2 regions of the Streptomyces sp. NPDC014861 genome follow, and region 2 is predicted to be linked to the other one. Evidence: riboswitches for the same ligand, from Rfam matches in the RefSeq annotation. Region 2 holds a riboswitch; the other holds the start of a gene.

Region 1 (6,383 bases), on a different contig from region 2:
ACCCTTCTGACCCTGCGAGATCTCGAACTCGACTCGCTGGCCCTCTTCGAGGCTGCGGTACCCATCCATCTGGATGGCGCTGTAGTGGACGAAAACATCCGCACCACCGTCGACCGCGATGAAGCCGTAGCCCTTCTCCGCGTTGAACCACTTGACGGTGCCCTGAGCCATGCCTAACTCCCCTATTACGTACTGGCCCTTGAGCGGATCCGCACTTCACGAACCCGGGTCAGAACCTGCGCCGGAACGCGTCGACCGCCGCTGAATGTATCTGTCCAACTGCCCTCTGCAACAGGGCAATCCACCGGGAAATCTCGGCGGAGCGGAAAGGGGAATCCGGAAGAAATACTTGAATTGCGGGGCAAGTCGGGCCGGGCGAAAGGCGCATAAGGGGCAGACTGTGCGCGCATTCCGGCCGCCGGTTGTCGCATTCTTGTCAGGTCCCGGGCCGGGCTCATATGCGTATGGCATGAGCGGCGCGGGGGACTTCCCCAACTCTACCGCGCTCAACCATGCAGAATTGCCCCCTCCGCTTTCTCTCGCGGAGGGGGCAATTCAGTACCGACAGGTAGGGCCCGGGCGGGCCCGGGGCGATCAGCAGCCGCCGGCGACCGCGGGGATGATCGAGACGCCCGCGCCGTCCGGGGTGGCGGTCTCCAGGCCCTGCTCGAAGCGGACGTCGTCGTCGTTCACGTAGACGTTCACGAAGCGGCGCAGCTTGCCCTGGTCGTCCAGGACGCGGGCGGCGATGCCGGTGTGGTTCTTCTCCAGGTCGGCGATGACCTCGGCGAGGGTCGCGCCCTCGGCGGCGACCTCGGACTGCCCGCCGGTGTAGGTGCGGAGGATGGTGGGGATGCGGACGTTCACGGCCATGGTGTCTTCAGGACCTTTCAGTGGGCCAGGCCCGCGTCGCGGAACGCGTCCAGGCTCGGGCGGATGGTGGCGGTCGCCTGAGAGCTGTCGGCCACGGCGTCCAGGGTCTTGAGGCCGTCGCCGGTGTTGAGGACGACGGTGGTGAGGTTCGGGTCGATGACGCCGTTCTCGACCAGCTTGCGCGTCACACCGACGGTCACGCCGCCCGCGGTCTCCGCGAAGACGCCCTCGGTCCGGGCGAGCAGCTTGATCGCGTCCACGACCTGCTCGTCGTTCACGTCCTCCACGGCGCCGCCGGTGCGGCGGGCGATGTCGAGGACGTAGGGGCCGTCGGCCGGGTTGCCGATCGCCAGGGACTTGGCGATGGTGTTCGGCTTCTGCGGGCGGACCACGTCGTGCCCGGCCTTGAAGGCGGCGGAGACCGGCGAGCAGCCCTCGGCCTGGGCGCCGAAGATCTTGTACGGCTTGTCCTCGACCAGGCCCAGCTTGATGAGCTCCTGGAGCCCCTTGTCGATCTTGGTGAGCTGGGAGCCGGAGGCGATCGGGATGACGAGCTGGTCCGGGATGACCCAGCCGAGCTGCTCGCAGATCTCGTACGCGAGCGTCTTGGAGCCCTCGCCGTAGTACGGGCGCAGGTTGACGTTGACGAAGCCCCAGCCCTCGCCGAGCGGGTCGCCGATGAGCTCCGAGCAGAAGCGGTTGACGTCGTCGTAGTTGCCCTCGATGGCGACGAGGTCACCGCCGTAGACCCCGGCCATGACGACCTTGCCCTGCTCCAGGTCGTGCGGGATGAAGACGCAGGAGCGGAAGCCGGCGCGGGCGGCGGCGGCGCCGACGGCGCCGGCCAGGTTGCCGGTGGAGGAGCAGGAGAGGGTGGTGAAGCCGAAGGCGCGGGCGGCCTCGATGGCCTGGGCGACGACCCGGTCCTTGAAGGAGTGGGTCGGGTTGCCGGAGTCGTCCTTGACGAAGAGCTTGCCGGGGGCGACGCCGAGCTCGCGGGCGAGGTTGTCGGCCTTGATCAGCGGGGTCCAGCCGGGGTTCAGGTTCGGCTTCTCGGCGACGTCGGCGGGGACGGGCAGCAGGGGCGCGTACCGCCAGATGTTCGCGGGGCCGGCCTCGATCCGCTTGCGCAGCTCCTCGGGGTCGGCGGCCGGGAGGTCGTAGGCCACTTCGAGAGGGCCGAAACAGAGCTCACAGGCGAAGATCGGGCCGAGGGCGAAGACCTCTCCGCACTCCCGGCAGGAAAGCCCGGACGCGGGACCGAGGTCGACGGTGGTGGCGGGAGCGGCAGTCTGTACAGACATGGAGGGGAGGCCCTTTCTCCTCATCTTCCTCATGGCGCATTTCGCCACGAGACGGATTTGGCACCTTCCCTAGCCGGGGGCCTCGCTGGCGCAAGACAAACCGACTGGAGGGTTGCCGGGGCTTCAACGGGCCGTATCCCTCTGCCCCTCTGGATGAGCGGTATTCGATTGTGAGACGCGGGTGGCACCCCGACATGCATCGGGCGTCCGCGTTGTTCAAGACTGTAACCGAAGGCTTCGAAGGTGGAGACGGTCGTCCGATCCGCGAGATGGAGATCACGTTGCTGGAAGAAGTGGAGCGCTGGCTGACCCGGCGGTCCTGGTCCGTGTCCGACCGGCCGCTGGAGCGGGTGCTCGCCGCCAAGCGGGGGACGACGGTCAGCGTGGTGCTGCCCGCGCTGAACGAGGAGGCGACCGTCGGGGACATCGTCAGCGTGATCCGGCGCGAGCTGATGACCGACGCCGTGCCGCTGGTGGACGAGCTGGTGGTGATCGACTCGGGCTCGACGGACCGCACCGCGGCGGTCGCGGCGGCGGCCGGCGCCCGGGTGGTCGCGCGGGACGACATACTCCCCCGGATCCCGGCGGTCCCGGGCAAGGGCGAGGTCCTGTGGCGGTCACTCATGGTGACCAGCGGGGACGTGGTGTGCTTCGTCGACGCGGATCTGAGGGACTTCTCGGCGGACTTCGTCACCGGCATCGTGGGCCCGCTGCTCACCGACCCGGAGGTGCACTTCGTCAAGGCGATGTACGACCGCCCGTTCGGAGACACGCCTGGTCAGGGCGGTCGGGTGACGGAGCTGGTGGCACGCCCGCTGCTCAATCTGCACTGGCCGCGCCTGGCCGGCGTCGTCCAGCCGCTGGGCGGGGAGTACGCGGCGCGGCGCTCGCTGCTCGAACGGCTGCCCTTCCCGGTCGGTTACGGAGTGGAGCTGGGGCTCCTGGTGGACGCGCTGCACACGGTGGGCCTGGACGCGCTGGCGCAGGTGGACGTGGGGGTGCGCAAGCACCGGCACCAGGACGGGCAGGCGCTGGGCCGGATGGCGGCGGCGATCTACCGGACGGCGCAGCTGCGGCTCTCCCGGGGCCAGCTCGTCCGCCCCCGGCTGACCCAGTTCGAGCGGGGCGCGTCGGGCTTCGAGCCGCGGACGTACGCGGTGGACACGGAGGAGCGTCCGCCGATGACCGAGATCGCGGAGTACGCGCACCGCCGCGTGGCGTAACAGCCCTGAATCGTATGTTTTGCATACATTGCCCTTTTATGCGATTCGTACGATCTCACCCCTCCCGCGTGACCCGGGTGCTCGCGGCGGGCCTGCTCGCCGCGGGCCCGCTCGCGACGGCGGCGGCCGGACCGGCCGCCGCGGACGTCGTCGAACCCTTCGGACAGCGGTACCAGGAGTCCCTGTACGGGGACTTCACCACGATCGGCAACACCGTCGTGGTCTGCCCGGAGACCCCCGCCGACCCGGCCGCCCGCTGCGCCGCCGCCACGCAGGGCGAGGGCTCCGGCGACACCGGCGCCTTCGTCACGCGCCGGTCCGACACCGACGGCCGCGGCGACGCGTACGGCTCCAGCACCGCCCGGGTCCGGATCCCCGAGGGCGCGGACGTGGCCTACGCCCGGCTCTACTGGGGCGGCAACGACGGCACCCACCGGAGCCCGGGCGGAGCGCCGTCGAAGCACTGCGACCCGTCCGGCGCCGAGGTGGACCCCTCCCCCGGGGACCCGGCGACGACGACCCCTCGGCTCACGGTCGGCGCGAGGGCGGCCGTGCCGGTCGCGATCGACAGCATGGTCGTGGACCCGCCCGATGCGGGCGGACCGCACTACTACACCGGCGAGTCCGACGTGACCGCCGCCTTCGCGGGCGTCTCGGGGACGGGCGCGCCGGTGGAGATCGGCGTGGACGGGGTGTGGGCGGCCGCCGGCAAGGGCTGCGCCGCCGGCTGGTCCCTGACCGTCGTCCACCGCTTCCCCGGCCCCGACCCTGCCCGGGCGCCGGAGCGGCGCAGCGTCCACGTCCACGGCGGGCACGTGCTCCAGCGCGCGGGCTCCCCGGCGACGACGGTCACGGTGGACGGCTTCCACCGCTCCCCGGGCAGGGTGCGGGTGGGCGTGACGGCGTACGGGGGCGACCGGAACACGCCCGGCGACAGGTTCCTGGTGAACGGGAGGAGCATCACCGAGGCCCGTACGGGCGACCCCGACGACTTCTTCGTCGGCCGGGGCGACGGCGCGCTCTCCCCGGACCTCGCCGCCAACCTCTCCGTCGACGCGAAACGGTTCGACCTCCCGGAGGGCGCCGTCCCGGTGGGCGCGACCTCGGCGGAGCCGGCCTTCTCCACCAGCGGCGACACCTACGTGCCCGCCGGCCTCGCCTTCTCGGTGCCGGTGCCCGACCTGGAGGTCACCAGGACGGTGGAGCCGCGCACGGTGAGGCCGGGCGGCACCCTCACGTACACGATCACCGCGAAGAACGTCAGCGGGCTCGACCGGCCGGGCGCCTCCTTCACCGACGACCTGACCGGCGTCCTCGACGACGCCTCCCGCGCGGGCGACGCGAAGGCGGACCTCGGCGAGGTCCGGGACGGGAGGTCGCGGATCGGCTGGACCGGTGACCTCCCGGCCGGGGGGACGGCGACCCTGACGTACTCGGTGAGGGTCGAGGACCCGGTCACCGGCGACGGGAGACTCCGCGGCGTGGTCGAGGTGGGCTCGCCGCGCTCCCACTGCGACAAGGGCAGCGGGGATCCGGCGTGCGCGGCGACCGCGGTGGTCCGGACCCCGACCCCGACCCCGACCGGATCCACCCCGACCCCGACCGGATCCGCCGCGACCCCGAGCGGGTCCACCCCGACCCCACCCTCGACCCTGACGGGGTCCGCCCGGCCCGCGTCCGCCCCGCCCCGGTCCGCCCCGTCCCCGTCCACGCCGGCTCCTCCGGCGGACCCGGCCCCGGCCTCCTCCGCCACGACCCCGTCGGGGGCTCCGGACCCGACCGCCCCGGTCCCCTCGGAGCGACCCGCCACGGAGCCCGCCGACCCGTCCCCCTCACGCTCCGTGGCCACCACCGGCGCAGCCCCGGCCCCGGCCCCCGGCCCGGGTCACGGCGGCAGCGGCGACGGGGCCGGCTGGAGCGCCGGCGGAACCGGCGGCGGGGGCGGCGGCTCGATGGCCGAGACCGGCGGCGACGGCGAACGGCTGTGGCTGCTCGGGGCGCTCGCGGTGGTCCTCGCGGCGACGGGCCTGGTCGCGAAGGCGGCGATGCGCGGCCGGCGGATCGACTAGGGTGCGGGCCGCCCTGCGTGTCCGGCCGACCGCCGACCGTATACGTACGTTTGAGCGTTTACGTGACGGGCTAGGTTCGCCACATGGTTTCGGTACTGGTGGCATCCAACCGAGGGCCCGTCTCGTACACGCTCGGTGACGACGGCGCGCTCTCCTCCCGCAGGGGCGGCGGCGGCCTCGTCTCCGGCCTCAGCGCCGTGGACTCCCAGGACAGCCTCTGGGTCTGCGCGGCGCTCGGCGACGGCGACCGCGAGGCCGTCCGGCGCGGGGTCGCCGAGCCCGGGGTGCGGATGCTGGACATCGACCCCGAGGTGTACGCCGACGCGTACAACGGCATCGCCAACTCGGTGCTGTGGTTCCTCCACCACCACCTGTACGACATCCCCCGCGAGCCCGTCTTCGACGCCGCCTTCCGGCGCCGCTGGGAGGCCTACCGCGGCTACAACCGCGCCTTCGCCGAGGCCCTGGCGGCCGAGGCCTCCGAGGGCGCGGCGGTCCTGGTGCAGGACTACCACCTGGCGCTGGTGCCCGGCATGCTCCGCGAGCTCCGCCCCGACCTGCGGATCAGCCACTTCACGCACACGCCGTGGGTGTCGCCGGAGTACCTGCGGATGGTGCCGGACGACGTCGTCGAGGAGCTGCTCTGGGGCATGCTCGGCGCGGACGAGCTCGGTTTCCACACCTGGGCATGGGCCTCCTCCTTCATCGGCTGCTGCTCCCAGCGGGACGACTCCACGGGGACCGCCCAGGGCGTCTGGCCGAGCGGCGACCCCTGGCGCGGGGTGGAGTGGCGCCGCCACGGCGTCGGCAGGGGCCGCACCCGGGTCCAGGTGTACGCGCTCGGCGTCGACGCCGACGACCTGCGGGCGCTCGCCCACCGCCCCCAGGTGGACGACCGGCTGGCCCGGCTCCGC
Region 2 (6,383 bases):
GCGCGGTCCACTGGGCCCGCACCCTGATGTCCGACGTCGAGATCGCGGACGAGCGCCACCCGATGGCGGCGACCCCCGAGGTCAAGGCGAAGGTCATGGCGGACTTCGCGGCCGGCGCCGCCGAGTCCGGCTTCGGCCGCCGCAAGCTCATCCGCAACACCATGTTCGGCGCGCTGGCCCTGGTGCCGCTCTCCGGCGTCGTGCTGCTGCGTGACATGGGCCCGCTGCCCGAGAAGAAGCTCCGGACCACGCTGTGGGCCAAGGGCAAGCTGCTCATCAACATGAACACGCACGAGCCGCTGCGTCCCGAGGACGTGGCCGTCGGCTCGCTGACCTTCGCGATGCCCGAGGGCCTCTCGGAGCACGACCACCACTTCCAGGTCGAGATCGCCAAGGCCGCCCTGATGATCGTCCGGATCCAGCCGGAGGACATCAAGGACAAGCGCGAGCTCGAGTGGTCGCACGACGGCATCGTCGCCTTCTCGAAGATCTGCACCCACGTCGGCTGCCCGATCTCGCTGTACGAGCAGCAGACCCACCACGTGCTCTGCCCGTGCCACCAGTCCACCTTCGACCTGTCCGACGGCGCCCGAGTCATCTTCGGCCCGGCCGGTCACGCCCTCCCGCAGCTGCGGATCGGCGTGAACGACGAGGGCTTCCTCGAAGCGCACGGCGACTTCGACGAGCCCGTCGGTCCCTCTTTCTGGGAGCGCGGATGAGCACTGTGACCAACACGGAGAAGAAGGCGCCCGCCGGTGAGCGGATCGCCGACTGGGCCGACGGTCGCCTGGGGATCTACACGCTGGCCAAGGCCAACATGCGGAAGATCTTCCCGGACCACTGGTCCTTCATGCTGGGCGAGATCTGCCTCTACAGCTTCCTCATCATCATCCTGACGGGCGTCTACCTGACGCTGTTCTTCCACCCGTCGATGAACGAGGTGGAGTACGCCGGACCGTACGTCCCGCTCCAGGGACAGCTGATGTCCGAGGCGTTCAACTCGACCATGCACATCTCCTTCGAGGTGCGCGGTGGCCTGCTCATCCGGCAGATCCACCACTGGGCGGCGCTGATCTTCCTCGCCGGCATGTTCGTGCACATGATGCGCGTCTTCTTCACGGGCGCCTTCCGCAAGCCGCGTGAGATCAACTGGCTGTTCGGCTTCCTGCTGTTCTTCCTGGGCATGTTCACCGGCTTCACCGGCTACTCGCTCCCGGACGACCTGCTCTCCGGCACCGGTGTCCGCTTCATGCAGGGCGCGATCCTGTCGGTGCCGATCGTCGGCACCTACCTGTCGATGTTCCTCTTCGGCGGCGAGTTCCCCGGCGGCGACTTCGTGGCCCGGTTCTACTCGGCGCACGTGCTGCTGCTCCCCGGCATCATGCTGGGCCTGGTGGTCGCGCACCTGATCCTGGTGTTCGTCCACAAGCACACGCACTTCGAGGGCCCCGGCCGGACGAACAAGAACGTCGTCGGCATGCCGCTGCTCCCCGTGTACATGGCGAAGGCCGGAGGCTTCTTCTTCCTGGTCTTCGGTGTGATCACGGTCATCGCGGCGGTCGCCTCGATCAACCCGATCTGGGCCCTCGGCCCGTACCGGCCGGACCAGGTGTCCACCGGCGCCCAGCCCGACTGGTACATGGGCTTCGCCGAGGGTCTGATCCGTGTCATGCCGGGCTGGGAGATCAACCTCTGGGGCCACACGCTCGTCCTGGGCGTGTTCATCCCGCTGGTGATCTTCCCGCTGGTCCTCGCGGCGATCGCGGTCTACCCGTTCATCGAGTCCTGGATCACCGGCGACAAGCGCGAGCACCACATCGCGCAGCGCCCGCGCAACGCTCCGACGCGCACCGCCTTCGGTGTCGCCTGGATCACCGCGTACATGATCATGCTCGTGGGTGGTGGAAACGACCTCTGGGCGACCCACTTCCACCTGTCGATCAACTCGATCACCTGGTTCGTGCGGATCTTCTTCTTCGCCGGCCCGGTCATCGCGTTCGTCATCACCAAGCGGATCTGCCTCGGCCTCCAGCGCCGCGACAAGGACAAGGTGCTGCACGGGCGCGAGTCCGGCATCATCAAGCGCCTGCCGCACGGTGAGTTCGTCGAGATCCACGAGCCGCTCAGCCAGGGCGAGCTGTACAAGCTCACCGCGCACGAGCAGTACCAGCCCGCCGAGCTGCCGCCGGCCGTCGACGAGAACGGCGTGGAGCGGAAGGTCGGCGCGGTCGAGAAGCTCCGGGTCAAGCTCAACAAGGGCTACTACGGCGACGACAACCAGGTCGCCAAGCCCACCCTCGACGAGTACAAGGAGATCCAGAGCGGCCACGGCCACCACTGAGACCTCCTGACCTCCTGAGCAGGTCGCCACGGCGAGAGCCCCGTCCATTCGATGGACGGGGCTCTTTGCCGTACCCGCGGATCGATAGGCTGGACCCCGTATCCGACGCACGATCATCAGGAGCTGCCATGAGCGCTGTGACCCCCGCTGGAGGACCGACCACGGCGGGCCGCTCCTGGCCCGTCCTCCTGAACGGCCTCCTGGAGGGGAAGGACCTCTCCGCCGACGACACCGCCTGGGCGATGGACCTCATCATGAGCGGTGAGGCGACCGACGCCCAGATCGCCGGCTTCATGGTGGCGCTCCGGGCCAAGGGCGAGACCGTCGAGGAGATCAGCGGACTCGTCCGGACGATGTACGCCCACGCCAACACGATCGAGGTGGCCGGACCGGCCGTCGACATCGTCGGCACCGGCGGCGACGGCGCCAAGACCGTCAACATCTCCACGATGGCCTCGATCGTCGTCGCCGGCACCGGCACCCGGGTCGTCAAGCACGGCAACCGCGCCGCGTCCTCCGCCTCCGGCTCCTCCGACGTCCTGGAGAAGCTCGGCATCAACCTCGGCCTCACCCCGCAGCGGGTGGCCGAGGTCGCCGAGGAGGCCGGCATCACCATCTGCTTCGCCGTGAGGTTCCACCCCTCGCTGCGGCACGTCGCCGCCGCCCGCGGCCAGCTCGGCATCCGCACCACCTTCAACGTGCTCGGCCCGCTCACCAACCCGGCCCGGGTGAAGGCCCAGGCCGTCGGCGTCGCCGACCCCCGGATGGCGCCGATCGTCGCCGGGGTCTTCGCCGAGCGCGGCAACTCGGCGCTGGTCTTCCGCGGCGACGACGGCCTCGACGAGCTGACCATCACCGGCACCTCCCGGGTCTGGGTGGTCCGGGACGGCGCGGTGCGCGAGGAGGTCTTCGACCCGAAGGACGTCGGCCTCGACTACGCGCCCCTGGAGGCCCTGCGCGGCGCCGACGCCTCGTACAACGCCGACGTCGCCCGCCGCGTCCTCGCCGGCGAGACCGGGCCGGTACGCGACGCGGTGCTGCTCAACGCGGCGGCGGCGCTCACCGCGCTGGAGCCCGGCGAGGGCACCCTCGCGGAGCAGCTGCGCGCCGGCATGGCACGGGCCGCCGAGTCCGTCGACTCCGGCGCCGCCCGCGCGGCCCTCGACCGCTGGATCACCGCCAGCAACGCCTGAAGGACCGCCGCGCGGTCCGCGAGACACCCGTCCCGGAATACGGACGGGGTTGCGCGGACCGCGAGCGGTGGCATACGTTCGGCAACAGGTCATGAGTGACAGCCCTCAAGCCCCGGCTGGCTGTCCGGCAACCCTCCGTCCGTGGCGGGGTGCCCCGGGTGAAGACCAGGCCGTGGACAGCAAGGTCCTCGGCAAGCGCGGACCCCTGCGCCATCCCTGGGGTCCTGGTCCTCGAGGGAGCGGTCTCGTGAGCAAGCGAATGCGATAGGGCCTTCGGCCCCTCTTCCCCTCCGTGCGGCACCTTTCTCGTCGCATGTCGAGGCACCACCCGTACGCGACCGGCCCCTCGTGCCGTCCTGCGGGCTTTCACGCCACTCGCCCCGCCCTCCCGGGAGACTCCGCCATGTCCGCACGCCCGAACGCCGCCGTCACCGCCCCCTCCGCCGTCACCGCCGCCGACTCCGCCGACGCCTGCTGCACCGGCCCGCTGGCCGTCCTCGGCCGCGACGTCACCGTCCCGCTCGTCACCGGTGGCGAGGTGACCTACGCGGCCCTCGACTACGCCGCCAGCGCCCCCGCCCTCCAGCGGGTCTGGGACGACGTCGCCGCCTACGCCCCGTACTACGGCAGCGTCCACCGCGGCGCCGGGTACCTCTCCCAGCTCTCCACCGACCTCTTCGAGCAGAGCCGCGTCACCGTCGCCGAGTTCCTCGACTGCCGGGAGGACGACCAGGTCGTCTTCACCCGCTCCACCACCGACTCGCTCAACCTCCTCGCCCAGGTGGTCCCCGCCGACTGCCAGGTCTTCGTCTTCGAGACCGAGCACCACGCCTCCCTGCTGCCCTGGCGCGACGCGCAGGTCACCTACCTCAACGCCCCCCGCACCCCCGCGCAGGCCGTCGAGACCCTGGAGCGCGCCCTCGCCGACCGCGACCCGCACGGCCCGGCGCTGGTGTGCGTCACCGGCGCGTCGAACGTCACCGGCGAGCTGTGGCCGGTCCGCGAACTGGCCGCCGCCGCCCACGCGCACGGCGCCCGGATCGTCCTCGACGCCGCCCAGCTCGCCCCGCACCACCCGGTCTCCGTGCGTGAACTGGACGTGGACTGGGTCGCCTTCTCCGGGCACAAGCTCTACGCGCCCTTCGGCTCCGGCGTCCTCGCCGGCCGCGCCGACTGGCTCCGGGCCGCCGAGCCGTACCTGGCCGGCGGCGGCGCCTCCCGCACCGTGGCCCGCCGGGCCGACGGCGGCGTGGACGTCGAGTGGCACACCACCGCGGCCCGCCACGAGGCCGGCTCCCCGAACGTCATCGGCGTCTACTCCATCGCCTCCGCCTGCAAGGCGCTGACCGAGGCGGGCTTCGACACCCTCGTCGCCCGCGAGCGGCACCTCATCGACACCGTCCGCGCCGGGCTCGCCGAGGTGCCCGAGGTCCGCGTCCTCTCGCTCTTCGGCGACGACGCGCCCCGGGTCGGCGTCATCTCCTTCGTCGTCGACGGCTGGAACAGCTCCCACTTCGCCGCCGCCCTCTCCGCCGAGTACGGCATCGGCGTCCGCGACGGCCTCTTCTGCGCCCACCCGCTCGTCCGCACCCTGCTCGGTTCCGACGCCCAGGACCCGGGCGAGTGCGGCGCCCCGGAGCCGGCCGCCCCCGGCGAGAGGTCGCTGAACGCCATCCGCGTCAGCTTCGGCGCCGGCACCCCGGACGAGCACGTCGAGCGGTTCGTCGGCGCCGTGAAGGAGCTCGTCCGCGACGGCGCCCAGTGGAAGTACCGCACCGAGGACGGCCGCTGCGTGCCCGACCGCGGCTGAGCTGCGGCGGTCAGGCCGCGAGCCGGGTGCCGACCAGCACCATCCGCAGGGCCCGCTCGGCCGCGTCGGCGAGGAACTCGGCGCCCCGGTCGAGGGCTTCGGGCAGCGCCATCGGCGCGGGCAGGATCGAGCCGTAGGCGTCGACCCCGACCGCCCGCACCTCGTGGGCGCCCTGTCCGAGCGTCCCGGCCAGCGCCAGGACCGGCACCCCGTGGGCCTTGGCCCGGCGCGCCACCTCCGCCGGGACCTTGCCCCGCACGGTCTGCCCGTCCAGCGCGCCCTCCGCGGTGATCACCAGATCGGCGCGGGCCAGCCGGGCGTCCAGGTCGACGTGGTCGAGCAGCACCTCGAAGCGGGGGAGCAGCCGGGCGCCGAGCGCGGCGAGTCCGGCGCCGAGCCCGCCCGAGGCGCCCGACCCCGGGGCCGTACCGAGCCCGGCGGGCGCGCCCAGGTCCCGTACGAGCAGGGCGGCCCAGCGGTCCAGGGCCGCCGCCAGCTCCTCGACCCGCTCCGGGCCCGCGCCCTTCTGCGGGCCGAAGACCCGGGCCACGCCCCGCTCGCCGCGGAGCACGTTGTACGGATTGCAGGCCACGAGCAGCTCGGTGCCGGCGAGCCTCGGATCGAGCCCGGTCGGGTCGATCCGGTCCAGGCGGTTCAACGCGGCACCCCCGAAGGGGAGTTCGGCTCCCTCGGCGTCCAGGAGCCGGACGCCGAGGGCCTGGAGCGCTCCCGCCCCGCCGTCCGAGGTGCCGGAGTCGCCGCAGCCGACGAGGACGCGGCGGGCCCCGGTGTCCAGCGCCGCCCGGACCAGTTCGCCCACCCCGTACGTCGTGGTGGACCCCGGGTCGCGGCGGTCGGCCGGCACCAGGGAGAGGCCCGCGACGGCCGCCATCTCGACCACCGCGGAGGAGTGGTCGAGGAGCGCGAAGTGGGTGCGGACCGGGGAGCCGACGGGTCCGGTCGCGATCCGGGGCAGCAGCCTGCCCCCGGTCGCGGCCGCCAGCGCCCGGGCGGTGCCCTCGCCGCCGTCGACCAGCGG

What was found. Region 2 has a riboswitch for S-adenosylmethionine ahead of ACF1BN_RS11190 (aminotransferase class V-fold PLP-dependent enzyme). Riboswitches for the same ligand answer to the same signal wherever they lie in the genome.
Region 1: linked by a shared signal. The riboswitch ahead of thrC (threonine synthase) and the one ahead of ACF1BN_RS11190 (aminotransferase class V-fold PLP-dependent enzyme) in region 2 are both predicted to bind S-adenosylmethionine.

What each region holds. Positions count from the first base shown of each region.
Region 1 is NZ_JBIBWV010000016.1:116,295-122,677, reverse strand. Features, by position in the region: gene ACF1BN_RS26895 (cold-shock protein) at 1-171, opposite strand, end outside; gene ACF1BN_RS26890 (MoaD/ThiS family protein) at 595-873, opposite strand; gene thrC (threonine synthase) at 891-2,210, opposite strand; SAM riboswitch class I at 2,195-2,337, opposite strand; gene ACF1BN_RS26880 (glucosyl-3-phosphoglycerate synthase) at 2,459-3,400, shown strand; gene ACF1BN_RS26875 (hypothetical protein) at 3,439-5,469, shown strand; gene ACF1BN_RS26870 (trehalose-6-phosphate synthase) at 5,553-6,383, shown strand, end outside.
Region 2 is NZ_JBIBWV010000004.1:369,943-376,325, reverse strand. Features, by position in the region: gene ACF1BN_RS11205 (Rieske 2Fe-2S domain-containing protein) at 1-719, shown strand, start outside; gene ACF1BN_RS11200 (cytochrome bc complex cytochrome b subunit) at 716-2,341, shown strand; gene trpD (anthranilate phosphoribosyltransferase) at 2,470-3,534, shown strand; SAM riboswitch class IV at 3,622-3,738, shown strand; gene ACF1BN_RS11190 (aminotransferase class V-fold PLP-dependent enzyme) at 3,938-5,344, shown strand; partial or broken gene ACF1BN_RS11185 (glycerate kinase) at 5,305-6,383, opposite strand, start outside.